2 regions of the Pseudomonas sp. LBUM1670 genome follow, and region 1 is predicted to be linked to the other one. Evidence: riboswitches for the same ligand, from Rfam matches in the RefSeq annotation. Region 1 holds a riboswitch; the other holds the start of a gene.
What was found. Region 1 has a riboswitch for cobalamin ahead of cobO (cob(I)yrinic acid a,c-diamide adenosyltransferase). Riboswitches for the same ligand answer to the same signal wherever they lie in the genome.
Positions count from the first base shown of each region.

Region 2: another riboswitch for cobalamin. It lies ahead of cobW (cobalamin biosynthesis protein CobW); the one in region 1 lies ahead of cobO (cob(I)yrinic acid a,c-diamide adenosyltransferase).

Region 1 covers NZ_CP166783.1:1,741,469-1,755,743, reverse strand. The annotation lists gene ACA073_RS08070 (MFS transporter) at 1-660, opposite strand, end outside; gene ACA073_RS08065 (MarR family winged helix-turn-helix transcriptional regulator) at 713-1,117, opposite strand; gene ACA073_RS08060 (adenosylcobinamide-GDP ribazoletransferase) at 1,305-2,036, opposite strand; gene cobC (alpha-ribazole phosphatase family protein) at 2,039-2,614, opposite strand; gene cobT (nicotinate-nucleotide--dimethylbenzimidazole phosphoribosyltransferase) at 2,611-3,666, opposite strand; gene cobU (bifunctional adenosylcobinamide kinase/adenosylcobinamide-phosphate guanylyltransferase) at 3,663-4,184, opposite strand; gene ACA073_RS08040 (cobyric acid synthase) at 4,321-5,772, opposite strand; gene cobD (threonine-phosphate decarboxylase CobD) at 5,769-6,761, opposite strand; gene cbiB (adenosylcobinamide-phosphate synthase CbiB) at 6,754-7,662, opposite strand; gene bluB (5,6-dimethylbenzimidazole synthase) at 7,659-8,309, opposite strand; gene ACA073_RS08020 (cobyrinic acid a,c-diamide synthase CobB) at 8,306-9,706, opposite strand; gene cobO (cob(I)yrinic acid a,c-diamide adenosyltransferase) at 9,703-10,314, opposite strand; cobalamin riboswitch at 10,395-10,628, opposite strand; gene ACA073_RS08010 (hypothetical protein) at 10,783-11,367, shown strand; gene ACA073_RS08005 (PQQ-dependent sugar dehydrogenase) at 11,436-12,749, shown strand; gene ACA073_RS08000 (O-methyltransferase) at 12,876-13,529, opposite strand; gene ACA073_RS07995 (C40 family peptidase) at 13,548-14,084, opposite strand.
Region 2 covers NZ_CP166783.1:3,083,714-3,097,988, forward strand. The annotation lists gene ACA073_RS13945 (phospholipase D-like domain-containing protein) at 1-361, opposite strand, end outside; gene ACA073_RS13950 (vWA domain-containing protein) at 545-1,090, opposite strand; gene ACA073_RS13955 (magnesium chelatase ATPase subunit I) at 1,210-2,208, opposite strand; gene cobN (cobaltochelatase subunit CobN) at 2,369-6,235, opposite strand; gene cobW (cobalamin biosynthesis protein CobW) at 6,239-7,300, opposite strand; cobalamin riboswitch at 7,403-7,615, opposite strand; cobalamin riboswitch at 7,803-8,030, shown strand; gene ACA073_RS13970 (CbtB domain-containing protein) at 8,151-8,345, shown strand; gene ACA073_RS13975 (CbtA family protein) at 8,357-9,061, shown strand; gene ACA073_RS13980 (cobalamin biosynthesis protein) at 9,058-9,471, shown strand; gene cobM (precorrin-4 C(11)-methyltransferase) at 9,553-10,299, shown strand; gene nfuA (Fe-S biogenesis protein NfuA) at 10,476-11,060, opposite strand; gene ACA073_RS13995 (fatty acid cis/trans isomerase) at 11,380-13,677, opposite strand; gene metH (methionine synthase) at 13,834-14,275, shown strand, end outside.

The sequences.
Region 1 (14,275 bases):
AAAGCCGAACGACAGCAGCCAGAATCCCGAATGGGAACAGGCTTCGCGCAATGCTTCGGAGAGGGTCTGCTCATGGCCGAGGACCGGCAACGGATTGTCCTTGAGCATGCTCACCAACGGCACAATCAGCGCGACCAGCAAGCCCAGCACCAGCAATGCCGCCGACCAGCCGAGCCAGCCGATCAACCCCAGCGTACCGGGCAACATCGCGAATTGACCGAACGAACCGGCGGCACTGGCAATGCCCATGCCCATGCTGCGTTTCTCCGGCGGCACCGCGCGGCCGACCACGCCGAGGATCACCGAGAACGACGTGCCCGACAGACCGAGGCCGATCAACAGACCGGCGCTCAACGACAGGGTCACTGCCGAGTCCGACAGCCCCATGAACACCAGGCCCAGTGCGTAGAGCACGCCACCGATCAGCACCACTTTCGCCGCGCCGAAACGGTCGGCCAACGCGCCGGTAAAGGGCTGCGCCAACCCCCAGATCAGGTTCTGCAAGGCGATGGCAAAGGCGAACGTCTCACGCCCCCAGCCGAACTCGGCACTCATCGGCGCCAGGAACAGCCCGAAGCCGTGTCGCACCCCCAGAGACAACGCAAGGATCAGCGCACTCCCCAACAGAACCCAACCGCAAGTACGCCACATCGATGTCATTCTTATTCTCCGGTAGCGGGTATATACCCGCTTAAGATCGGAAAAACCGGCGTCAGGCCAGTTCGTCCAGCAGCTTCAGCAAGATTTCGCGTTTTTCGGCACCCAGTCGATCAACCAGTCGCTGCTGCGCCGCCTCCCAGGCTGGCAGGGCCGCCGTCAGCCGTTCAGCACCGGCCTCGGTCAGCTTGACGATGCGATTGCGCATGTCTTCGCCCTCGACCAGCATCACCAGGCCTTCGCCCTCCAGCACTCGCAGATTACGACCGAGAGTGCTGCGGTCCAGGCCCATGGCTTCCGCCAGGGTGGAAATACTCGGTTGATTCAGACGCTGCAGATTACACAGCAAAGAATACTGGGCAACGTTGATTCCGAAGCCGTCGAGAGCGCCGTCGTAGTGCCTGCTGACGCCACGGGCGGCGCGACGCAGGTTGATGCATAAACATTGGGAGTCGAGCATGGTGCGTGTATATACCCGCGGTTAAATGAAAGCAAGTTTCAGAATTCTCGTTGTAAGGGAGATCGCCTTCGCGAGCAAGCCCGCTCCCACAGGTTTTTGCATTGATTAGGCGATAGTGGAACACCACACATCCACTGTGGGAGCGGGCTTGCTCGCGAAGGGGCCAGCACATCCACCGCAAAAAACATCAGGTCAATGCCAAACCAACCAGCACCACCATCTCCTGCAATTCCAGCAACGCCCCCGCCGTATCGCCCGTCGTCCCGCCCAATCGTCGCAGCATCACCTGCCGCAACCAGACGAAAACCAGTGCAGCGAGCACCAGCGCCCAAACACCGCTCAGGCCTGAAATAAGGACACAACCCAGCGCACTGACCGCCAGCACCTGTTTACCGGCCAAACGCGGCAAATGATCCGCCAGCGCCTGCCCCAAACCACCCGCCCGCACATACGGCGTGGTCAGGAACAACCCCAACAACGCAGCGCGGCCAATCAACGGAACGATGATCAAAAAAACGCTGTGCTGTTGCTCGATCAACGCCAGCACCGCGGCGAACTTCAGCAGCAACACCAGCACCAGCGTCACCACCGCGATCGGACCGCTGCGCGGATCCTTCATGATCGTCAGCGTGCGCTCGCGGTCGCCGAATCCACCGAGCCAGGCGTCAGCGCTATCAGCCAGACCGTCGAGGTGCAACGCTCCGCTGAGCAACACCCAAACCGTCAACAACAACGCCGCGTGCAGCAACAACGGTGTGCCGAGCAACAGCCAGTTCAGCGCCCACAAAATCCCGCCAAACAGCAGCCCGACCAATGGATAGAACAGCAGCGAGCGCCCCAATTCCTGAGACGCCGGCATGCCCGGTAGACGAATCGGCAGACTGCTCAAAAATTGCAGGGCGATCCAGAACGGCAACATGATCAGCTCGCTTCCTTGAGAATGACGCCAGTCTCGACGCTCAGAGAAAACAACGCACCATGGCCGACTTCAACGTTGAGCAATTGCTCACGAGGCAAGCCCCGCGCCTGCGCCAGCAACAAACGCATGACGCCGCCATGGCTGATCAGCAACACACGTTCGCCCGCATACGCCACCTGCAACCGAGCGACCGCCGCCAATACCCGCGTCGAAAAATCCTCGACCCGCTCCCCTTGAGGTGGCGTAAACGAATAAGGGTCGGCCCAAAACAGGCCCAGCGCTTCGGCATCGGTTTCCATCAACGCCGCCGCGCTCTGCCCTTCCCACGCGCCGAAATGCAGTTCCTGCAGATCTTTATCCAGCTGCACCGGCAAACCCAGTTGCGTCCCGAGCGCTTCAGCGAACCGCGCACAGCGTTGCAACGGCGAACTGACCAGGCGATCCCAAGGCCCCTGATCGACCACCGCCGCGCGCATCTGCGCCCAACCTGTGTCGGTCAACGCATCGTCGAGGCTGCCGCGCAGGCCGCCGCCGAGTTCGGTTTCGCCGTGGCGCAACAGGTCAAGGCGCAAGGTCATGCCGGACGATCCGCCACGGCCGCTTCGGCGAACGTCGCCATTTGCCCGTAAAGGTCACACGCCAGGCGCAGCAACGGCACGGCCAACGCGGCGCCGCTGCCCTCGCCCAGACGCAGACCGAGGTCCAGCAAGGGTTCGGCGTTCAGGGTTTCCAGCACGTGACGATGACCCGGCTCGGCGCCGCGATGACCAAACAACAGCCACTGGCGGCAGCCAGGATTCAAGCGCACCGCCACCAACGCAGCGACGCTGCTAATGAACCCGTCCACCAGCACTGCGACGCCTTCCTGGGCACACGCCAGATACGCGCCGACCAACGCTGCAATTTCGAAACCGCCGAGATTGAGCAGGGTTTGCAGCGCGTCGCCACGCTGAGCACTGTGCAAGGCCAAAGCTCGCTCGATGACCTGGGCTTTATGGCTGACACCCGCCGCGTTCAGGCCGGTGCCCGGCCCGGTCAAGTGCACCACCGGGCAATCCAGTAACGCACAGGCCAACGCACTGGCCGCCGTCGTGTTGCCGATGCCCATCTCGCCACCGATGAACAACTGCGCGCCCGCCGCGAGCGCACGCTGCACGCTGTCACGACCGGCCTGCAAGGCGAGTTCGCCCTGTGCTTGAGTCATGGCCGCGCCTTCAACAAAATTCGCGGTGCCCGCGCCGATGTTCAGGTGACGCACGCCCGGCAGATTCAACGATGGCGTCACCGTGCCGAGGTCGATCACTTCGAGGGAAGCGCCGAGTTGGCGCGCCAACACACTGATCGCCGCGCCACCGCTGACGAAGTTGTGCAGCATCTGCCCGGTGACTTCCTGGGGAAACGCCGACACACCTTCGGCGACGACGCCATGGTCACCGGCAAAAATCGCGATCCACAGCTGATCCAGTCTCGGCTTCACCTGCCCCTGCAACCCGGCCAATTGCACCGCCACCGACTCGAGCCGCCCAAGGGAGCCGGCGGGTTTGGTCAGCTGCTGTTGCCGTGCTTGGGCCTGTTCGACGGCTTGGGCGTCAATCGGCTTGCACGGGTTCAGCCACCAGGATTGAGTCATAACGCAGTTCCTTTCAAAGTCAGGGGCAGGCCGGCGACGGTCAGGACGACTCGCTGACAGCGTTCGGCCAGAGCTTGATGCAGCCAACCGGCTTCATCGACGTAGCGGCGAGTCAGTTCGCCCAGCGGCACGACACCCATTCCGGTCTCGTTGCTGACAAAAATGATTTCACCCGGCAATTCATCCAGGCAGTCCAGCAAGGCTTCGCGCTCGGCGGCCAGGCACTCGGTGTCGTCGAGCATCAGCAGATTGGTCATCCACAGGGTCAGGCAATCCACCAGCAGGCAGCGATCGGCGCGGGCGGATTCGCGCAGGACACGGGCGAGTTCAACGGGCTCTTCGATCAGCGCCCATTCGGCCGGACGACGGGCGCGGTGGTGGGCGACCCGTTCGTTCATTTCACCATCCAGCGGTTGGCTGGTGGCGATGTAGGTCACCTGGAGCTGACTGTCTGTTGCCAGTTTTTCGGCCAGGCGACTTTTGCCGGAGCGGGCGCCGCCGAGGATCAGTTGCAGCATGGTTACATCCTTTAAATATTCGGTGAGGCGACTGCCGCTTTCGCGAGCAAGCCCGCTCCCACAGTTGACCGCGTTCCAATGTGGGAGCGGCGGTGCGACGATTCGACTTGCTCGCGAAGGGGCCAGCCCGGTCACCTCAAATCCCGCAGAGCTCACGCAACAGCCCGGTATCCAGATGCTTCTCCACCAGATCCGCCAACCGCTCGATATCACGCTCGCGCAACCCGTGATAGTCCACTTCCTGCACATCCTGCAAACCCGCCCAGCGCAACAGCGCGCTGCACGCTGCCGGCGATTCGAACAGGCCATGCAGATAGGTGCCGAAAATCTGCCCATCGACACTTTGCGCACCATCGCAACGGCCATCTTCCAACTGCACGGCGGCGTTTTCCAACGCCGGCCCGGTGGTCACGCCGGCGTGAATTTCATAGCCACTGACTTCAGCATTCTCCAGCGCCAAACGCCCGCGCACATTGCGCAGTTGCTTCTCTTCTTCAAGCTGCGTTTCAAACGCCAACAAACCCAGACCGTCGCTGGAGCCCGGCGCGCCTTCGAGGCCCAGCGGGTCGTGCACCTGCTCGCCGAGCATCTGCAGACCGCCGCAAATCCCCAACACTTTTCCGCCGTAGCGCAAATGCCGGGCGATGGCGGTGTCCCAGCCATTGGCGCGCAAATACGCAAGGTCGCTGCGCACGCTTTTCGAGCCGGGAAGAATGATCAGGTCGGCGGGCGGAATTGCCTGCCCGGGGCCGATGAATTGAAGGTCCACTTGCGGGTGCAGGCGCAGCGGATCGAAATCGGTGTGGTTGCTGATGCGCGGCAACACCGGCACCACCACTTTGAGCACTTGATCGGCCTTGTCGGTCTGGCGCTGATCGATGCCGTCCTCGGCTTCCAGATGCAGGTCCATCACGTACGGCAGAACGCCGATCACCGGTTTGCCGGTGCGCGCTTCCAGCCAGTCGAGGCCTGGTTGCAGCAAGGCAATGTCGCCGCGAAAACGGTTGATGATGAAACCTTTGACCCGCGCCTGCTCGCTCGGTGACAGCAGTTCCAGGGTGCCCACCAGATGCGCGAAAACCCCGCCGCGATTGATGTCGGCGATCAGCACCACCGGGCAATCCACCGCTTCGGCGAAACCCATGTTGGCGATGTCGCCTGCGCGCAGATTGATCTCCGCCGGCGAGCCTGCACCTTCGACCATGACCACTGGATACGCCGCGCTCAGCCGCGCATGGGAGGCCAGCACCGCTTGCATGGCGATAGCTTTGTAGTCGTGATACGCGACCGCGTTCATCGTCGTGACGGCGCGACCATGAATGATCACCTGGGCGCCAGTGTCGCTGTTGGGCTTGAGCAACACCGGATTCATGTCGGTGTGCGGTTCGAGATGGGCGGCCTGAGCCTGCACCGCTTGCGCACGTCCGATCTCGCCACCGTCCGCGGTTACGGCACTGTTGAGCGCCATGTTCTGTGGCTTGAACGGAACGACGCGTATGCCCTGGCGCGTGACCCAGCGACACAGCGCCGTTACCAGTGTGCTTTTGCCGGCGTCGGAGGTGGTGCCTTGCACCATCAACGTAGTCATCGGGTTTCCTTGGCGTAGGCCTCGAACGCTTGCTCGAGTCGGGTCCAGTCGGCCTCTTCGCCCGGCAGGCCGAAACGCAGGCTGCTGTTGTGGGTGAACAACCGCAGCAGAATGCCGTTCCGGGCCATGAACTCATGCAGTTCTTCGGCGCGTTCGGTGGTCAACCACTGAAACAGGGCACAACCGCCCTGAGGTTTGAAACCGCGTTTTTCCAGCAGATGAGCCAGACGCTCGCTGGCTTGTTCGGTACGCACACGCTGTCTGGCGTGGCCTTCGGTATCCTGCAAACAAACCTGGCCCAGCACGCGAGTCGGTCCGCTGACGGCCCAGGGTCCGACTTGTTCGGCGAGCAATTTGAGCAGCTTGCGCTCCGCCAGCACGAACCCCAACCGCACACCGGCCAGACCAAAAAACTTGCCGAAAGAGCGCAGCACGATCAAGCCGACCTGATGCGCGTACGGCGCCAGGCTCAGCTGTGGAGTGTTGTCCATGAACGCTTCGTCCACCACCAGCCAGCCACCGCGCTGAGCCAGCCTGGAATGCCAGTCAAGCAGACGGCTCGGCGTCAGGCTCAGGCCGGTGGGATTGTTCGGGTTGACCACCACCAGTACGTCGAGGCTGTCGAGGAAGAAGTCGACCTCCTGCTCCAACACTTCACGCACGATGTAACCGCTGCGGCGCCAGGCTTCGGCGTGCTCGGCGTAACACGGCGACAGCACGCCGACCTTGCCGACCCGACGCAAACGCGGCAGCAACTGGATCGCCATTTGAGAACCGGCCACCGGCAGCACTTGCGCGGCACCGTAGTAATCGCAGGCCGCCTGCTCCAGTCCGTCATCGGTTTCCGGCAATCGCGCCCAGGCGCGCAACGGAATGTCCGGGACCGGAAACGGCCAGGGCGCGAGGCCGCTGGACAGGTCGAGCCAATCGGCTTCGGCGATACCGTATTCGAGCGCCGCCTTGCGCAACCGACCACCGTGCTCAAGCATAGAATTCAGCCCCCACGCAGAGAATCAGCAGCCATAACCATACCCCGCGCCGGACCAATTTCCAGCCTCGGTCGATGGAGTCGGCGTCCGCCGGCGCGCCTTCGCCCAACTGCGGACGCTGATGCAATTCACCGTGATAAATCGCCGCGCCGCCCAACTCGACACCCAGCGCACCGGCCCCTGCAGCCATCACCGGACCGGCGTTCGGGCTGTCCCAGGTCGGGCCTTGGATACGCCAGCATTTCAGCGCGAGACGGGTTTTGCCCAGCAGCGCGTAGGTCAACGCCACCAACCGCGCAGGAATGTAGTTGAGCACGTCGTCGATCTTCGCCGCGGCCCAGCCGAAACGTTCGAAGCGCTCGTTGCGATAACCCCACATCGCATCCAGCGTATTGCTCAATCGGTAGAGCACCACGCCGGGCGCGCCCGCCACGGCAAACCAGAACAGTGCGGCAAACACCGCGTCGCTGCCGTTCTCCAGGACGGATTCGGTGGCGGCGCGGGCGACTTCGGTTTTATCCAGTTCGCTGGTCTGGCGGCTGACCAGGTAACCGACGCGTTTGCGCGCTTCCTCCAGATCATCACTGCGCAGCGCCTTGGCAACCGGTTCGACGTGTTCACCGAGGCTACGCATGCCGAGCGCGCAATAGAGCGCGAGAATCTCGACGATCCAGCCTACATAAGGCGCCCAGGAAAAAGCCGTGGCGAGCAAGGTCAGCGGCACGACCGCGATCACCCAGGCGGTAACGCCGTGACTGCGCCAGCCGCGTCCACCGCCGTTGAAACGTTGTTCGATGCGGTCGGCAAAACGGCCGAACGCCACCAGCGGATGCCAGCGTTTGGGTTCACCCAGCAGCGCATCCAGCGCAACCGCGGCGACACTCAACAACGCCACACTCATTGACTCACTCCCCAATAATTTTCATACAGCAATTCGCTTAGCGGACGCGCCTGCGCCCAGCCTTCGAGTACCAGCATCGGCGCCGGATAGAATTCCTTGACCGGCCCGAGGCAAAGAATCGCCAGAGGCTTGGCCCCGGCAGGCAAACCCAGCAGGTCGGCCAGGGCTTGCGGCTCGAATAAAGACACCCAACCCATGCCCAGTCCTTCGGCACGGGAGGCCAGCCACAGGTTCTGGATCGCGCAGGACAACGAGGCCATGTCCATTTCCGGCAAGGTGCGGCGGCCGAAGATGTGGCGTTCGCGATCGTCCATCAGCGCGGCGACCAACACCTCGGCACAGTCGTTGATGCCTTCGACTTTCAGTTTCATGAATTCGTCGGTGCGTTCGCCAAGGGCTTCAGCGGTGCGGATGCGTTCTTCTTCCACCAGCAACTGGATCTTGCCGCGCAGGGCGCGATCGCTGATGCGGATGAATCGCCAAGGCTGCATCAGGCCGACGCTCGGCGCCTGGTGCGCGGCTTCGAGCAGGCGCCGGAGCAACTCGGGTTCGACGGTGCCACCGCTGAAGTGGCGCATGTCGCGGCGTTCGGCGATGGCGCGATACACCGCTTCGCGTTCGGCCTGGCTGAATGCGTTGTCAGTCATGACCTCTTCGCGAGCAAGCCCGCTCCCACAGTTGACCGCGTTTCTACAGGCAATACGCCATTCAATGTGGGAGCGGGCTTGCTCGCGAAAGCGGTCTGAAGGTCAGGCGCAAACAGCGCGGCAACCGCCGACGGATTGGACGGAAAATAGAAATGCACATAAGAAGCCGTCATCCGCCCCTCACGATAAACCGCCTCCGCCCCACGCCCGCCGTTAGGGCTGAGGCCACGGGCAATCGGCTCAAGTTCGGTACTGGTCAACGAATGGTGATAGGTGTGCCCGCGCAGCGAGCCTTCCGGCAATTCGACCGCCTGCAACGCCAGCGCCGCCAGCCGTGTCTGCATCACCGCATCACCGGCCAGCAAACCGACCAGCTCTGCGCGAGTGCCTTCGACATCGGTCAGCGAGTCGAGCAAATACAGCATGCCGCCACACTCGGCCAACAACGGTTTGCCCGCCGCGTGGTGAGCGCGGATGGCGTTGAGCATCGGGGTGTTCTGTGCCAGCGCCACATGGTGCAATTCCGGGTAACCGCCCGGCAGATAGAGGCTGTCGGCCTCCGGTAATTGCGTGTCGCGGATCGGTGAGAAAAACAGCAGTTCGGCGCCCATGGCTCGCAACAGATCCAGGCTCGCGCCGTAGGTGAATGCGAAGGCTTCATCACGGGCCACGGCAATCCGCACACCGGCCAGCAACGGCTCGGCAGCGATCACATCAGGTGCAGCGAATTCCACTGCGGGTGGCAGCTCGACTTCGCAACTGCTGGCCAAGGCATCCGCCGCCGCATCGAGGCGCAGATCAAGATCGTTCAGCTCGCTGGCCTGAACCAGACCGAGGTGCCGACTCGGCAATTCAATCCCGGTTTCCCGGGACAACGCGCCATACCAGCGCAGGCCTTCAGTGAGGCTACCTTCGAGCAATTGCGCATGACGCAAGGTGCCGACGCGGTTGGCCAGCACCCCGGCAAACGGCAAGTCCGGCTGATATTTCGCCAACCCCAAAGCCAGCGCGCCGAACGTTTGCGCCATCGCCGTGCCGTCGATCACGCCGAGCACCGGCACGCCAAAGTGTCGCGCCAGATCGGCGCTGGACGGCGTGCCGTCGAACAGCCCCATAACGCCTTCGATCAGGATCAGATCAGCTTCGCCGGCGGCGTCCCACAACAGCCGACGACTTTCCTGCTCGCCGACCATCCACATGTCCAGTTGATAGACCGGCGCTCCGCTGGCGCGCTCGAGAATCATCGGGTCGAGAAAGTCCGGTCCGCATTTGAACACGCGAACCTTGCGCCCCTGATTGCGATGCAAACGGGCCAGCGCGGCGGTGACGGTGGTCTTGCCCTGACCGGAGGCCGGCGCGGCAATCAAGACCGCCGGGCAATGACGTGGTTGATTCACAGCTCGACGCCTTTTTGCGCTTTGATCCCGGCCTGGAAGGCGTGCTTGATGACGCCCATTTCTGTGACGGTGTCGGCCAGTTCGATCATTTCCGGCTTGGCGCCGCGACCGGTGACCACCACGTGCTGCATCGGCGGACGCGCCTGCAAGTCGCTGAGCACCTGATCGAGGTCGAGGTAACCGTGCTTGAGGGCGATGTTCAACTCATCCAGCACCACCAGACCGATCGACGGATCGCGCAACAGATCGCGGGAAACGGCCCACGCGGCTTCGGCGGCGGCGATGTCTCGTTGGCGGTCCTGGGTTTCCCAGGTAAAGCCCTCGCCCATCACATGAAAACGCACCTGCTCGGGAAAGCGCCGGAAGAACAGTTCTTCGCCAGTGCTGTTGCGGCCCTTGATGAACTGCACCACGCCGCACTGCATGCCGTGACCCATGGAGCGGGCGAGCATGCCGAACGCCGAACTGCTTTTGCCTTTGCCGTTGCCGGTCAGCACCAGCAGCAGGCCGCACTCATTCGGTGAGTTGGCGATGCGTTCGTCGATCACGGCTTTTTTGCGCAGCATGCGCGCCAGGTGGCGTTCGTCACGATCAGGGGAATCAGTCATGGGGAGCTCTCCGTTGAGGCTGGATAACGGCGGGCAGGCACAAGAATAGACGGCAAGAAGCCTGGCATCGCCCACCGTGATGCCGCTGGATGGATCAGGCCGGTCTCCGGGCTCATGAGCGGCGTTACGCCTGACTGCGCGCCTTCCCATGTCGATATCGACACAGTGGCTCAAGGCGCAGTCTTCACACATTTACCGTTGCGGGGGCAGCGCCGGGATCGTGATTGTTCATGAGTTGAACGAACGCACTCACCGGCTTCCCTGTTTCACTCTGTCGACCAAGGCCACAGAGCACCTGAAACAAGCCGCGAAGGTTAGAGGGTTGGGGGTGGAGCGTCAATTAAAGCCGGGAAGCCGTGGGGCGAATAACTGCCGTTGATCAATTAACCGACGCCAATCTTGTGCCTCACTTCCAGCAATGATATCAAAGAGCCACAACCCCATATCACAATAACAAGGGTAAGCCACATGCAAGGCATGATCGTCAGCAATCCGAAGCTGGAATTCCTGCGCCCGGTTCTCGAACGCTGGTTTGACTGTATCGACCGCTACAACGCCGTGCGCGGCGATAACGACACGCCTTACTGGTACGACGAAAACGCCAACCTCGGCTTGCTCTCGGCCGCCGCGTGGATGGCGGAAATGGTCACGCTGCAACAGACACCGACCCGCAAACAGAACGAAGAAGGCGAACGCAACGCCCGCGCCGACCTGTTCATCGCCACCCGCGAAGAGCGTGCCTACCTTCAAGCCACGCAGCGCTGGCCACGGGTCAACAGCCTCAACCTGACACAGGCGCTGGCCGATATCACCAGCGACGCCAGGCGCATCAGCTACGCCAGCGACCTGAAACTCGGCTGCCTGTTCGTTGCACCGCAAAAAGCCCAGCAAAGCGCTACCCCGGAAGAACTCCAGGACATGGTCGACGACCTGCAAAAGGAACACACCTGCGCCGTCGCCTGGTATTTCCCCTACGCCTACCGCAAGTTGCGCAACGAAGCCGGCCACTATCACCCCGGTATCGCCGTGCTGTTCAAGGAAGCTCGCGGCTGACTGGTTGAACCATCGCGGGTTTGCGCTTCTCTATTGATCAGGTCACTGCATTTATAGGGAAGATCAGCATGCGCAAGCCCCCGCTCGTTCTCGTCATCGCCCTCGCCGGAGGGCTCGCCGCCTGCGGCGAAACCTCCAGACTGCAAGTCTCCGACGGCACCGGCCCGTCGCCCAAACTGCCCGAACCGAACAAAACCCTGATCCCGACGGTGAACATCGCCCCGGCGATCGGCTGGCCGGACGGTGCGAAACCCACCGCCGCACCGGGCACTCAGGTGGCCGCGTTCGCCGAAGGCCTCGATCACCCGCGCTGGCTGTATGTGCTGCCGAACGGTGACGTGCTCGTCGCCGAAACCAACGCGCCGCCCAAACCCGACGATGGCAAAGGCGTTAAAGGCTGGGTCATGAAGAAAGCCATGGGCCGCGCGGGTGCCGGCGTACCCAGCCCGAACCGCATCACATTGCTGCGCGACAAGGACCACGACGGCATCGCCGAAACCCGCACGGTGTTTCTGGAAAACCTCAATTCGCCCTTCGGCATGACCCTGGTCGGCAATGACCTGTATGTCGCTGACACGGACCGCTTGCTGCGCTTCCACTATGAGAACGGCGACACGGCGATCAAGTCGCAGCCGATCAAAGTGGTTGATCTACCGGGCGGCACGCTGAACCACCACTGGACCAAAAATGTCATCGCCAGCAAGGACGGCAGCAAGCTGTACGTTACGGTGGGTTCCAACAGCAACGTCGCCGAACACGGCATGGATCAGGAAGAAGGTCGCGCGGCAATCTGGGAAGTGGATCGTGCCACCGGCAATCACCGGATCTTCGCCTCGGGGATTCGCAATCCAAATGGTTTGGCCTGGGAGCCGCAGAGCGGCGCACTGTGGACAGCCGTCAACGAGCGGGATGAAATCGGCAGCGACCTGGTGCCGGACTACATCACTTCCGTGAAGGACGGCGGGTTCTATGGCTGGCCTTATAGCTATTACGGCCAGCACGTCGACATTCGCGTCGAGCCGCAAAACCCGGACCTGGTCGCCAAGGCTATCGCGCCGGACTACGCGGTCGGCCCGCATACCGCGTCACTGGGCCTGACGTTCGCTGAAGGCAACACGCTGCCAACGCAATTCAAGGAAGGCGCCTTCATCGGCCAGCACGGCTCGTGGAACCGCAACCCGCACAGTGGTTACAAAGTGATTTTCGTGCCGTTCAGTGCGGGCAAGCCGACCGGGCAACCGGTTGATGTGCTCACGGGTTTCCTGAATAAAGATGAAGATGCCATGGGCCGGCCGGTGGGTGTGGTGATTGATCAGCAAGGGGACTTGCTGGTGGCGGATGATGTGGGGAATAAGGTGTGGCGGGTTTCGGCAGTTAAGTAATTTCCAACTGCCAATACATAATAAATGTGGGAGCGGGCTTGCTCGCGAAGGCGGTGTGTCAGTCGACATTAGTTTTGACTGACACATCGCCTTCGCGAGCAAGCCCGCTCCCACACGGATCAGCGGCTAACGCTTGCGGCAGAGGGTTAATCCATCTCCTAGCGGCAACAACGACAAATCCACCCGCGAGTCATCCTTCAAGGCGAGATTAAGCGCCTGGATGGCTCGGGTGTCTTCACTCTCGGGATTCTGCTCAAGCACCCGCCCGCTCCACAGCGTGTTATCGAACACCGCCAGACCACCGACGCGCAGCAGACGCAGCGCGTGCTCCAGATAGGCTGGATAGTTAGCCTTGTCGGCATCAATGAAAATCAAATCGAATTGTTCGGGCTGATCCAACTGAGCCAGGGTTTCCAGCGCGGGCGCCAGGCGCAGGTCAATTCGTTCGGCAAGCCCCGCTTCCTGCCAGTAACGGCGCGCCGTGGCGTTGTAGTCGCCAGGAATGTCACAGCAGATCAGCGAACCGTCATCCGGCAATGCCGCCGCCATGCACAACGCGCTGTAACCGGTGAACGTGCCGACTTCCAGCAAGTGCCTGGCGCCAGTGAGTTTCACCAGCAATGCGAGGAATTGCCCCTGTTCTGGGGCCACCTGCCAGCGCGCCATCGGCAGCGCCTGGGTTTCATCGCGCAAACGCTTGAGCAGCGGCGTTTCCCTAAGGGAAACGTCGAGCAGGTATTGATACAGGGAATCGTCGAGATTGAGCGTGCGGGCGGTCATGACAACAACCTCTTGGAACTAAGGATTGCGCGCCAAATGCTCGGGTTGCAAAACACGCTTGGCGCTCAGGTAGGCTTTCTGCCAATAAGCTTTGGACAAGCTGTCGAGCTTCACCGTGCCGCCAGTGGCCGGCGCATGGACGAAGCGGCCTTCGCCGACATAGATCCCGGCGTGACTGACCTGAGAGCCGCCATTGGTGGCGAAGAAAATCAGGTCGCCGGTTTGCAGGCCTTCCTTGCCGACATTGGCCGCTTGCATGCTGATCATCTCGCGTGTGGTGCGCGGCAGAGAGATGCCGGTGACGTCACGGTAGACATAACCGATCAGGCCACTGCAATCGAACCCGGAATCCGGCGTGTTGCCGCCCCAGCGGTAAGGCGTGCCCACGAGGCCCAACGCACGGAACAGCACGTCTTCTGCCTCGGGAGAAAATGCCTGGGAAGAACCGAAAACAATCGGCGCGCGAACCACCGGCGCAGGGGGCGGTGTGCGACTGGCGCACGCGCTGAGCAGCGCGGCGAAGAACATGAGTGAGAGGCGGGCCGACATCGTCATAAGCAGAACATCCTGATCTGGCTGCGGCTTTTTTCTGCCGACAGGACAGAAAAGAAAACCGCCTGCGCAGGACGCAGGCGGTTTGCCATCAATAATAGATCAGGATTCTAGCGGGTACGCGGCAAACTTCAAGTAAGACTTTAAGTTCGCCTTACAAACTATCCGCCTACTCTGTTGCAGAGCGGCCTTTG
Region 2 (14,275 bases), 1.3 Mb from region 1:
TGACGGTCACTTCCAGGTATTCGCCCAGTTGCGGTGCGTCAGCGCTGCCGTACGCCAGGTGAATCCGGTAATGAATCGTCATCCCCGGATTGACCGCGTAATCGGCCCAGCGAAATTTCTGCAACGGCGCGAGATCGCTCGGGGTGGCGTGAAACTGCGGGAACGTGTGAGCCTTGCCGGGAAACGTCAGGCTGTTGAACAGGAACAACCAGGGCTTGCTGCCCTGCTGCTTTTCGATGGCGAAACCCAGCAGGCCTGTGCGACGGGATTCGGCCAGGTCCATGGCCAGCAGCACGCCGTTGGTGCCGGCGTAGGCTTTGACGCGGAAATCGTCCTGACTGTTTGTGGCTAGAACACGCATGATTCACTCCTGTGAATGACTGCTTTCAGAGCATAGGGCAGCGTTGCGGATTGGCCGTGATTATCCGATACCGAGGTGATGCTTTCGCGAGCAAGCCCGCTCCCACAGGGGATTTATGAACGCCACAGATCAACTGTGGGAGCGGGCTTGCTCGCGAAGAGGCCCGCACAAACACTGCAAAACTCACCCTGAAATCAGCTCGTCAATATGTCGATAATCCGCTTGCAGTTCTACTGCCAACTGCCGCGCCCGACCCAACCGAATCGGCCCCCGCTCAATATCAATCAGCACCCCCGGACACTCCAGCGCCGGCAACCTCGACCAATCCTTCAATCGCCCATCCGTCACCAGCAACAACCGCTGCTGTTCCGCCGGACAGCGTTTTTGTCGTGCCGCGAGCCATCGCCCCGCTTCGCCGAGCGCCGCCAGCAACGGTGTGCCACCGCCCGCACCGAGGCCATCGAGCCAGTGGCGTAAACCGGTAGAAGCTTTCAACCCCTGCACTTGCCACGTGGGTGCATGACCGCTGGCCGTCAACAACGCCAGGCGCGCGCGCTGACGGTAAGCGTCGTCGAACAATTGCGCCAACAAACCCTTGGCATCGCTCAATGCCTGGTGGCGGCGCGTCGAGGCCGAGGCGTCGACGATCACCAGCCACAGTTCGTGGGGCGAACGGGTGCGCACATGAAACAGGACATCCTGGCGTTGACGAGGACGGCCATTGAGCAAGGTGCCGGGCCAGTCGATCGAGCCGCTGCGCGCGGCCTGACGTTTACCCTGTTTGCCGTTGGCCAGCCGTCCGGCACGGGGTCTGGCATTCGCCCCCGCATCAGATCGAGGGCGAATGCCTAGGGCTTTTTTGGCCAGCTCGGCACTTCACGTCGGGCACCGACCGGCAGCGCCTGGGCAGGCATTTCGCCCCACTGGCCCTGGCCTTCACTCGGACTGGAATGTTGTGGTGCGGGTTGCTGGGCCTGCTGCGGCGTCGGTGGCGATTGTTCGCGACGACGGTGACGCAAGGCGAATTCGGCGACCGCGTCGATATCGACCTCGGCAATGACGCTCGCACCCCGCCACGCCGCATGGGCACGGGCGGCACGCAGCCAGACCAGGTCGGCGCGCAGGCCGTCGACACCGGCGGCAAAACAGCGCTCGGTAATCTGTGCCAGCGCTTGATCGTCGAGGGGAATGCTTGCCAGTGTGCTGCGCGCGTTCTCACAACGTTCGCGCAGGGACTGCTGATGACTTTCCCACTCGGTGCAGAACCGTTGCGGATCGCTGTCGAAATCCAGACGCCGGCGGATGATCTGACCACGTTGGGCCGGTGCGGTATGGCCACTGAGCGCCACGTTCAAGCCAAAGCGGTCGAGCAATTGCGGCCGCAGTTCACCCTCTTCCGGGTTCATCGTACCGATCAGTACGAACTTCGCTGAATGCCGGTGGGAAATGCCGTCGCGCTCGATCAGGTTGGTGCCGCTGGCGGCGACGTCGAGCAGCAGGTCGACCAGATGATCGGGTAGCAGATTGACTTCATCGACGTAAAGCACGCCGCCGTCAGCCTTGGCCAATACACCGGGAGAAAACTGCGCACGACCTTCGCTCAGGGCCGCGTCGAGGTCGAGGGTGCCAACCAGGCGCTCTTCGGTAGCGCCGAGCGGCAAGGTGACGAATTGACCGCTGGCGAGCAGGTCCGCGAGGCCGCGGGCCAGGGTGGATTTGGCCATGCCGCGCGGACCTTCGATCAGCACGCCGCCGATTTTCGGGTCGATGGCGGTGAGGTACAGGGCAAGTTTCAAGTCGTCGGCGCCGACCACGGCGGATAAGGGGAAATGCGGGATGTCGGTCATGTCGGGGTTTCTCATCATGGTCGGGGTGAACGATCTTTCACAGGCGCCGTTACCCCTGTGGGAGCGGGCTTGCTCGCGAAAGCGGTGTGTCAGCCAATACCAATGTCGACTGAAACACCGCTTTCGCGAGCAAGCCCGCTCCCACAGGGTTTGCGGCGCATCAGCTGTCTTCTTCTATATCCAGCAACAAATTCTCCAGCGCCTCGCGGTACTCGCCCGGTTCCTTCCACATCCCGCGCTGCTGCGCTTCCAGCATCCGCTCGGTCATGTCGCGCAAGGCATGCGGATTATGTTCGCGAACAAACTCCCGGGTCGCCGGGTCCAGCAAATAAGCATCCGCCAGCAACGCGTACTGGTGATCGTCGATCAGTTGCGTCGTCGCGTCGAAGGCGAACAGGTTATCGACCGTCGCCGCCAGTTCAAACGCACCTTTGTAGCCGTGGCGCGTCACGCCGTCGATCCACTTCGGATTGGCTGCCCGCGAGCGGATCACCCGGTTCAACTCTTCCTTCAACGTGCGAATTTTCGGCAAGTCCGGCTGACTGTGATCGCCATGGTAACTGGCCGCTGCTTCGCCGCTCAGGCTTTCCACGGCGGCGAGCATGCCGCCCTGGAACTGGTAATAGTCGTTGGAATCGAGCAAGTCATGCTCGCGGTTGTCCTGGTTTTGCAGCACGGCCTGAACCTGGCTCAGGCGCTGGGCGAACTGCTCGCGGGCCGCGGTGCCTTCGTCTGTACCGCCGTAAGCGTAGCCGCCCCAGTTCAGATACACCTCGGCCAAGTCCTCGCGGCTCTGCCACAATCGACCGTCGATGGCGCCCTGCACACCCGCGCCATAAGCACCGGGTTTTGCGCCGAAGATTCGCCAACCGGCCTGGCGCCTGGCCGCTTCCTCATCGAGCCCCGATTGCAGTAGCATTTCACGCTCGGCGCGGACCTTGGCGGCCAATGGATTGAGATCGTCCGGTTCATCCAGCGCGGCGACCGCTTGCACGGCGGCGTCGAACAGGCGGATCAGATTGGCAAAGGCATCACGGAAGAACCCGGACACGCGCAAGGTAACGTCGACCCGCGGACGGTCGAGCAGACTCAGCGGCAGAATTTCAAAATCATCGACGCGCTGACTGCCCGTCGCCCACACCGGGCGCACGCCGATCAGCGCCATGGCTTGCGCGATGTCATCGCCGCCGGTGCGCATGGTCGCGGTGCCCCAGACCGACAGGCCGAGCTGACGCAGGTGATCGCCGTGATCCTGCAAGTGCCGCTCGAGAATCAGGTTCGCCGACTGGAAACCGATGCGCCAGGCGGTGGTAGTCGGCAGGTTGCGCACGTCCACCGAGTAGAAATTGCGCCCGGTCGGCAGCACGTCCAGGCGACCACGACTTGGCGCACCGCTCGGGCCGGCCGGGACGAAACGACCGCTGAGGGCGTCGAGCAGACCGCGCATTTCCGCTGGGCCGCAGGCGTCCAGCCGTGGCGCGACCACTTCGCGCAGGTTGTCGATGATCGCGCCCACGTCAGACCAACCCGGACCCTGTGGGAGCGGGCTTGCTCGCGAAAGCGGTGTGTCAGTCGATATTGATTTGCCTGACACACCGCTTTCGCGAGCAAGCCCGCTCCCACAGGGTCCGGGTTTGGCTTGAGGATGATTTAGAGTCTGCGAGACCAGTTGAGCTGCGAACAGTTCAAGGCGTTCGCGGGTGTCACCAGCGGTGCGCCAGACTTCATCAGCGACGCGCTGCAATTCAGCCGGCCGCGGCCCGACCCAAGGCTCAGCCAACGCACAATCCAGAGGATCGAAACCCAATTCAAACGCCTTCGCCAACGCCCGCAACAAACTCGATTGTGCCCCTCGCCCATCGCCTCGCGGAATCCGCAACAGCGCCAGCAACGTATCGATGCGCAAACGCCCGGTCGGCGACTCGCCGAAAATGTGCAGGCCATCGCGGATCTGCGACTCTTTCAAATCGCACAGGTAAGTGTCCAGACGCGGTAACCAGATCGCCGCATCAGTATCGCTGTCGAGCTTCTCGTCCAGCTGCAGTTCACGGTCGATGTGCGTGTCGCGCACCAGTTGCAGTATGTCGCGCTGCAACTCCCGGGCGCGACGCGGATCAAGCAATTGTGCTTCGTAATATTCGTCGGCCAACAGCTCGAGATTACGCAGCGGACCATACGTTTCGGCGCGAGTCAGCGGCGGCATCAGGTGATCGATGATCACCGCTTGCGTGCGACGCTTGGCCTGGGCACCCTCGCCCGGATCATTGACGATAAACGGATAGATGTTTGGCATTGGCCCGAGCAACGCGTCCGGCCAGCAGCTTTCCGACAGCCCGACGCCTTTGCCCGGCAGCCATTCGAGGTTGCCGTGTTTGCCGACGTGGATCACGCCGTGAGCGCCGTAGGTGTTGCGCAACCAGAAGTAGAACGCCAGATAGCCGTGAGGCGGCACCAGGTCGGGGTCGTGATACACCGCGCTCGGGGCAACCTGATAACCCCGCGCCGGTTGAATGCCGATGAAGGTCAGGCCGAAACGCAGCCCGGCGATCATCATCCGTCCGCCGCGGAACATCGGATCGTTTTCGGGCGTGCCCCAGCGTTCCAGCACGGCTTGACGGTTGGTCTCGGGCAAGGCGTTGAACATCAGGTTGTAGTCGTCCAGCGCCAGGCTTTGATGACACGGACGCTGGTCGAGGGTATCGAGGTCGTTGCTGACACCGCCGAGCAATTGCTGGATCAACGCGGTGCTGCTGTCCGGCAGTTCGGCGGGCAGCGGATAACCTTCTGCGTGCAACGCACGGAGGATATTCAACGCGGCGGCCGGCGTGTCGAGACCGACACCATTGCCGATCCGTCCGTCGCGTGTCGGGTAGTTGGCGAGGATCAGCGCAATGCGTTTTTCGCTGTTCGGCACCCGCGCCAGATCAATCCAGCGCCGCGCCAGTTCGGCGACAAAGTCCATGCGCTCAGGTGCAGGCCGATAGCAGACCACATCGGACTGACTGCGCTCGCTGCGCCACGCCAGGTCCTTGAAGCTGATCGGGCGGCTGATGATTCGCCCGTCCAGCTCGGGCAGCGCAATGTGCATCGCCAGATCCCGCGGGCCGAGGCCTTGCTCGCTGGCACGCCAGCCGGGTTCGTTGTCCTGGGCGCAGATCGCTTGAATGACCGGGATATTGCGGCAAAACGGTCGCAAATGCGGCGCTTCGGGGCTGGACTGGGCGAAACCGGTGGTGTTGAGAATCACCCCTGCTTCGACCTCATCCAGCCAGTCCTCGACCACCGTCAGGCAGCCGGGCTCCTTCAAACTGGCCACGGCAATCGGCAACGGGCTCAACCCCGCCGCTTGCAAGCGCTGGCAGAAAACATCGATGAATGCGGTGTTCGCCGCCTGCAAATGCGAGCGGTAAAACAGCACCGCCGCCACCGGTTGACCGGCCTGCCAGTCGGCCTGCCAATCACTCAATGCGGCGGGGCTTTTTTGCGGGTGGTAGATCGCGGTGCGCGGCAGGGTTTGCGGTTCGGCCCACGCATAATCGCGATCCAGCCAGCGATTGGCGAGGCAGCGAAACAGGTCGAGCGCGTTGGCCATGCCGCCCTGACGCAAGTAGTGCCAGAGCCGATCGCGGTCTTCAGGCATCACCGTGCTCAGGTCGCTGAGCTCCGGGTCCGGGCGATCATCGCCGGGCACCAGAATCAGCTGTACGCCACGCTGCGAAAGCTCGACCAGACGCTCGACGCCGTAGCGCCAATAGGCGATGCCGCCGTGCAGCGAGATTAAAATCACCTTGGCGTGGCGCAGCACTTCGTCGACATACAAATCGACCGAGGCGTGATTCTGAACCTGCATCGGGTTGGCCAGGCGCACGCTCGGGTAGTCGTCGGGCAACTGCTGCGCCGCTTCGGCGAGCAACGCCAGGCTGGAATCGCCGCTGCACAGGATCACCAGCTCGGCGGGGGTTTGTCCAAGGTCGGCAATGTTGTCATCCGAGACGAAACCGCCGGGCTGGGTCCTGAGCAGGTGCATGGGTTAAACGCTGAGCGCGGCGCGCAATTGCGCTTCGAGTTGCGCGGCGTCCAGCGCCTGACCGATCAACACCAGACGCGTGGTGCGCGCTTCATCGGCGCCCCACTGACGGTCGAAATGCTTGTCGAATCGCGTGCCCACGCCCTGGATCAGCAGGCGCATCGGTTTGTTCGGGATGGCGGCAAAGCCTTTGACGCGCAGGATGCCGTGCTTGACCACCAATTGGGTCAGCGCGTCCAGCAGCAGGCTTTCGTCGGCTTGGGGCAGTTCGATGGAAATGGAGTCGAACGCGTCGTGATCGTGATCATCTTCGCCTTCATGGTGGTGATCGTGATGGCTGTGACGGCTGTCGATGTGTTCTTCAGAACCGGCGCCGAGGCCAATCAGCACGTCCAGTGGCAGACGACCGCTGCTGGCTTCGATGACTTTCACCGCCGGCGGCAGTTCTTCGGCGACTTCCAGGCGTACGCGGGCCAGGTCTTCCGGGCTGATCAGGTCGGCCTTGTTGAGGATCACCAGGTCGGCGCTGGCCAGTTGGTCGGCGAACAGCTCGTGCAGTGGCGATTCGTGGTCCAGGTTCGGGTCGAGTTTGCGCTGGGCGTCGACCTGATCCGGGAAGGCAGCGAAAGTGCCGGCGGCAACGGCCGGGCTGTCGACCACGGTGATGACCGCGTCCACGGTGCAGGCGCTGCGGATTTCCGGCCACTGGAAGGCTTGCACCAAAGGCTTCGGCAGGGCCAGGCCGGAAGTTTCAATCAGGATGTGATCGAGGTCGCCGCGACGGGCAACCAGTTCGCGCATCACCGGAAAGAATTCTTCCTGAACGGTGCAGCACAGGCAGCCGTTGGCCAGTTCGTAGACCCGGCCGTTGGCTTCTTCTTCGGTGCAACCGATGGAACACTGCTTGAGGATTTCGCCGTCGATGCCCAGCTCGCCGAACTCGTTGACGATCACCGCGATGCGGCGGCCCTGAGCGTTGTCGAGCATGTGCCGCAGCAAGGTGGTTTTGCCCGAGCCGAGGAAGCCGGTAACGATGGTGACGGGGAGTTTGGCCAGTGTTTTCATCGGATGCCCTTTGGCAAGGTGGCGGGCATACGGGACGACGACCGCTGCTGCACAGGCAGGCGCGCGGAAGATTTCGCCACCGGATCACCCCGCCCGGTTGTAGTGAGAATTCGTGTCGAGGCAGGTCTCCTGGCTGGCGGTGTGCCTGTCGCTAGACTGGCGTTTGCTGCGCCTTCCCGCGGGCTCCAGGGCTGGAGCGTGCAGTGGCGTGGCAGCGAACATCACCGTTCACAGTTGCGGGGGCAGCCGCGGCATTGACCGCGTTCCCTTCTTAGCTTCGGCAAACGCCGAAGAACCTCGAAAGCGCAAGGCTACGCATCGTCTTGGGGCGGGTCAATGTCCACGCTGAGTTCTGTGGTGCCTGAGACGACGCCTTCGCGAGCAAGCCCGTTCCCACAGTTGATCGCGTTCCAATGTGGGAGCGGGCTTGCTCGCGATGAAGGCGCCTCGGTCTCGAGATGAGAACGCCTGCCAATTGACGCCCAACCCCCGCCCATGCTCTCCTACACGCCTTGTTACGGGTGCCCTTCACAGGGTGAAACGGGAAACCGGTGAATCATGTGCTTTACTCAAAGCCATGTCAGTCCGGTGCTGCCCCCGCAACGGTAAGCGAGCGAAGCGTCAGATCCACTGTGCCAGCAGTTCGGCATGGGAAGGTGACGCTTGCAGGTTTCGGCTGACGCCCAAGCCCCTCGCGAGCCCGGAGACCGGCCCGCAACACAAAGTGACGATTACGTTCACTGAATAACAAACCCGCGGTGGGCGGGCGCTGTTTGAATCTCTGCGAGCCCGATTCGCAGGGCTCTTCCATGCGCTCTATTCACCCGCTGACAGACCAGAGGGAAGCGCCATGTCGATCATCAGCAGCACCGGCCACACATCCGCCAGCACCACCACTTCAACCCTGACTCAACGCCTGACCGTCGCCGTCTGTGCGTCGATCCTGGGCGCGTGCCTTGTGTATTTCGCCGGTTTCTCGCACATCGAAGCGGTGCACAACGCCGCACACGATACCCGTCACAGCTCCGCGTTCCCGTGCCATTGAGACCTGCCGACATGATCAAGCGTATCGCGCAAACCGCAGGCTTTACCGGGCTGCTGGCCGCCCTGCTGCTGACCCTGCTGCAAAGCTTCTGGGTCGCTCCGCTGATTCTGCAGGCGGAAACCTACGAAAAATCCGAACCGGCTGTTGTTGAGGTTCACGAACATGCCGCCGGTGCCGCCGCTCATTCCCACGATGCCGAAGCCTGGGAACCTGAAGACGGCTGGCAGCGCGTGCTGTCGACGACGGGCGGCAACCTGGTGGTTGCAGTGGGTTTCGCGCTGATGCTCGCCGGCCTCTACACCTTGCGTGCGCCGACCAAAACCTCCCAGGGCCTGCTTTGGGGCCTGGCCGGTTACGCGACGTTCGTGCTGGCACCGACCCTCGGCCTGCCGCCTGAATTGCCCGGCACTGCCGCGGCGGATCTGGCACAACGGCAAATCTGGTGGATCAGCACTGCAGCGTCCACCGCTGTCGGCATCGCGCTGATCGTGTTCAGCCGTCACTGGCTGATGAAGATCCTGGGCGTGGCGATTCTCGCCGTTCCTCACGTCATCGGCGCACCGCAACCGGAAGTGCACTCGATGCTCGCGCCGGAAGCCCTGGAAACGCAGTTCAAAATCGCTTCGCAGCTGACCAACGTGGCGTTCTGGCTGGCCCTGGGCCTGATCAGCGCCTGGTTGTTCCGCCGCAAAAGCGATGGCCAATACCACGCATGACAGACACTGGCACAGCGCCGACGTTAGTGGTCGGCCTGGGCTGCCAGCGCGGCTGCCCCGTCAGCACACTGCGGGCATTACTCGATCAGGCGTTACAGGCGCATCAAATCGGACTTCACCAGATCAAGGCCCTGGCCAGCATCGACTTGAAGCGCGACGAACCTGCTCTGATCGAGCTCGCCGCACAACTCTCGCTGCCCTTGATGTACTTCAGCAGCGAACAACTGGCCGGCTATCAATCGCGACTCAGCCACCGCTCAGACATCGCTTTTGAACGCACCGGCTGCTATGGCGTAGCAGAAAGTGCCGCCCTCGCCCTCGCTGAACAACTGGCTCAGGCACCGGCAAAACTGCTGATCTTGCGACAAAAATACGCCCAGGCCACCCTGGCATTGGCCGGCACTGCGTAAAATCCTCGATAATCCCGCCTTCGATCATGAGCAATCTTCATCTGAAGCCTTGCCCAGACCTTTTTCTGACAGGAAACGACGATGACCGTCTACTTCATTGGCGCAGGTCCCGGCGACCCGGAACTGATCACCGTCAAAGGCCAGCGCCTAATCCGCAGTTGCCCGGTGATCATCTACGCCGGTTCCCTGGTGCCCGCCGCGGTGCTGGAAGGCCATAGCGCCGGACAGGTGGTCAACAGCGCCGAACTGCACCTGGAACAGATCATCGAACTGATCAAGACCGCCCATGCCAATGGCCAGGATGTGGCGCGGGTGCATTCCGGCGACCCGGGTCTGTATGGCGCGATTGGCGAGCAGATTCGCTACCTGCGTGAACTCGACATTCCCTTTGAAATCATTCCCGGTGTCACCGCCACGGCGGCCTGTGCGGCGCTTTTGGGCGCGGAGTTGACGTTGCCGGACGTGTCACAGAGCGTGATTTTGACCCGCTACGCCGACAAGACTGCGATGCCCGCCGGTGAAGAACTGGGGAGTCTGGCGCAGCATGGAGCGACCATGGCGATTCACCTTGGGGTCAATCATCTGGAGAAAATCCTGGTTGAATTGTTGCCGCATTACGGCGCGGACTGTCCGATTGCGGTGATCCACCGGGCGACATGGCCGGATCAGGATTGGGTGGTGGGAACGATTGCGGATATTGCCGGGAAGGTTGAGGCGAAGGGGTTTCGGCGTACGGCGTTGATTCTGGTGGGTCGGGTGTTGGGTAGCGATCACTTCAGTGAGTCATCGTTGTATCGCGCAGGGCATGCGCATCTCTATAGACCATAGGACCCCTTCGCGAGCAAGCCCGCTCCCACATTGGATCTCCTGCGCGCACAGATTTTGTGTTCGACAACGATCCACTGTGAGAGCGGGCTTGCTCGCGAAGGCGCCAGTGAAATTTATCCATAAAAAAACGGCACTCACGGGGCGCCGTTTTTTCATTTTTGCAGCGAACACCTTACTTAGTAGTAGGCGTTTTCTTTCTGCGTATGGTCGGTCACGTCACGAACACCCTTGAGCTCGGGGATGCGCTCAAGCAAGGTGCGCTCGATGCCTTCACGCAGGGTGACGTCCGCCTGGCCGCAGCCCTGGCAACCGCCGCCGAACTTCAACACGGCGATACCGTCGTCGACCACGTCGATCAGGCTGACCTGACCGCCGTGACTGGCGAGCCCCGGGTTGATCTCGGTTTGCAGGTAGTAGTTGATGCGCTCGTTGACCGGGCTGTCGGCGTTGACCATCGGGACTTTGGCGTTTGGCGCCTTGATGGTCAGTTGGCCGCCCATGCGGTCGGTGGCGTAGTCGACAACCGCGTCGTCCAGGAAAGCTTCGCTGAACGAGTCGATATAAGCAGTGAAGCTTTTCAGCCCCAGCGCAGTGTCTTCGGGTTTTTCTTCGCCCGGCTTGCAGTAGGCAATGCAGGTTTCGGCGTACTGAGTGCCAGGCTGGGTGATGAAGACGCGGATGCCGATGCCCGGGGTGTTCTGCTTGGAGAGCAGATCAGCCAGGTAATCGTGGGCGGCGTCGGTAATGGTAATAGCGGTCATGGAAACTCCTCGCAGGCTTGGGCGCAGTTTACGCCAATCATCGCGCCGTACAAAGTCCTAGTATTTTTGTCGGGAAAGCGCCGGTTCGACACGAGGCGGCGATTGGCCGTCATTCCGCGCGTCAAGCCACCGATAGCTGCTTTTTGGTTGCGACGCAAACGGCGAACATCACGTCCCCTGTGGGAGCGGGCTTGCTCGCGAAGGCGGTGTGTCAGGCAATAGCGATGTCCATGACACACCGCCTTCGCGAGCAAGCCCGCTCCCACATTGGTTCAGCGGTGCCTTACCGATCCGACACCGGCCCACCATCAAAAGTCGATCAAAGATTCTCGTAGCGGTTCATGTCCAGCACGCCCTCTTCCACCGGGTCGGTTTCGTGGACGTACTGGCTCAGGTCATGGAAGTAAAACCAGAACTGCGGATGGCTACGACGAATCCCCCAGCGTTCAACGATTTTCTCGAAACGGTTGGTGTCCCTGGCATTTTCCATCGCCTCCACAAACGCTGGCACCTGCTCGGCGGGAATGTTGAACATGAAGTTCGGATAGCTGCTGAGTACGCCCGGGAATAGGGTGAGCGTGTCGAGCCCCGGTTGGTAACGCAGCGACTCGCCCAGCAGGAACGCCACGTTGCTGTGCGCGCGGTTGCGCAACAGGCTGTAAACCTCACGCTTGCCGCTCGCCGTTTCGATACGCAGCATGGTTGCTTCCGGCAACTGATCGATGACTTTCAGCCCGGCGGCAGGACGCGAGGTCAGGCGGCTGAGCGCTTGCTCGGCACTTTGCAATGCAGAATCAATGTTCGGCCGCGAGCAATAAGCGCCATCGCAGCGGTTGATCGGGTCGGGCTTGGCATTGAGTTCACCGTAACGAGTCAGTAACTGCATCGCAAAATCGCGCTTCGGGTCTTTCTCGTCGAGTTTCAGCGCCGTCGGTTTGTCGTTGTCGATGGCTTCATAGTCGAGCCACATCTTGAATTTGCCGCTGCTCTGATACCAATCGTCGAGATAGCCGTCCCGGGAATCGGCGGGCATCAGGCGCAGGAAGTTCTGTTCGGCGCCGTTGCGAATCAGGTCGAAATACAGACGCGTCTGAGCCTGATGGGAGACGTTGCCGAACACGTCGAAGTTGACCGCCAACTGATAGTACGTGCGCTCCAACAGCGGAAAATCGAACAGCCACATCGTTTGCGGCACATCGCCGATCAGGCCCTTGTTCACCGAGGCACTGTCGAAGTGCCGGAAAATGCTCAGCAGCGCGTTGTCGTTGCCTGCCCACAAGGTCGACCAGCCCGGCGCGGGTGAATCGGCGTAGTAGTCGCGGCGCAGCGCCTCGTACTTGTTGCGCTTGTCGCGGTAGTCATGCCACAGGCTCAGCACACTGCCGACATCGTCGTTCTGCCCCGGCATCGCCAGCAGTGGCGTGGCCTGACCGCGGTAATTGGGGTCGATGATGTAGAGGTCGTGTTCGGGCGCCTGAAACAGCGCCCAGAAATTATCGCGGATCACGTCGGTGGCAATCTGGCCACGACACACCGGCCCGCGGATAAACGTGCGCACAAAGTACTCGGCGTTATCGAGCATGAACTGATAGCGCGCCTGCGCCGGGATCGCCTCGAACGTGGCAAACGGATTGGCCCGGCGTTCCGGCCCGTAACCCGGCAAGGCGTTGACCTGCCATTTACCGTTGTAGAACAGGCTTTTGATCCGCGCCATCTTCGCCGCGCTCAGCGGATAGGTGATGTGGGTCTTCTGCACGATCACGCCCTGCACCGGCCACAAGCGGTAATACACCTGCGTACCCGGATCGTCATTCGGGCGGCGCGTGTTGATCAGGTCAATCGGCTGGCCGCTGGGCGTGCGCGAACGCACCCACTGAAAGAAATGCCCCGGCTCGCCCTCCTTGAAGTAAATGTGGGCGAGGAACCAGTGCTCAAACAACCAGCGCCCCACCAGGCTCTGGCGGGCGCCCGGCGAGTTGAGCAGGTTTTCCCACTGCACCACTTGCAAGGCTTCTTTCGCGGACGGCAGCAGACCTTGCTCGTCGATCGGCGCACCCGAGGCCAGCCAGCGTTGCAGCGTCTGGTACTGCTGATCGGTCAGGCCGGTAACCGCCAGCGGCATGCCTTCCTTCGGATGCGCGCTGGCGTAACCGTCGAACTCGGCCGGCATCGCGCACATGTTTTCCCGGTTCAGACCGAGGACGATGTCTTCCGGCAATTTGGCGTTGGGCGTCATCGGCGTTGTGTGACCCAGTTCCAGCATCCGCGCCATCAGCGCGGCCTGGCTGCCCTGAGCGTCGAGCACCGGATAGAAGCCCTTTTGCTGCCAGGCGTGCTTGCCGAAAGCGTCATAAAACAACCGGGTCGGCGCGGCCGCCTGACTGCGTTCGCCGTCGTAGACCGGGACTTTCGACGCGCCGCGCGCAGCCCCCTCGCCGCTGCCCAGATTGAGCTGACAGGCGGAGTCATTGCAGGCATGGCAGGCCACGCACTTTTCGGTGAAGATCGGTTGGATGTCGCGGCTGTAGGAAATGGCAGCAGAAATCGCCGGATCCTGCGCTACGGCGCCCCAGCTTAAAAACAGCAATACACTGCCGATGACGACGCGATACGACATGTCCCTGTTCCCGATCCCTGAAAAAACGCCGCGATTCTACCGGGACAGCGCCCACATCAACATGAGCGATATTCATGAAAAAACCGCACATGCTCTAAAAGCGCACAGGTTTGCTATGATCCCGGCCCTTCGTCATGGTCTTTCCGAGTAGTCCCAATGTCCGATCGCAGTGTTCGCCTTCAAGCCCTCAAGCACGCCCTCAAAGAGCGCATTCTGATTCTCGATGGCGGCATGGGCACGATGATCCAGAGCTACAAGCTCGAAGAGCAGGATTATCGTGGCAAGCGCTTTGCCGACTGGGCAAGCGATGTCAAAGGCAACAACGACCTGTTGGTGCTGACGCGCCCGGACGTGATCGGTGGTATCGAAAAAGCCTACCTGGATGCCGGCGCTGACATTCTGGAAACCAACACCTTCAACGCCACCCGGATTTCCATGGCCGATTACGGCATGGAAGAACTGGCCTACGAACTGAACGTAGAAGGCGCTCGCCTGGCGCGCAAGATCGCCGACGCGAAAACCCTCGAGAACCCGGACAAGCCGCGCTTCGTCGCCGGCGTGCTCGGCCCGACCAGCCGCACCTGCTCGCTGTCGCCGG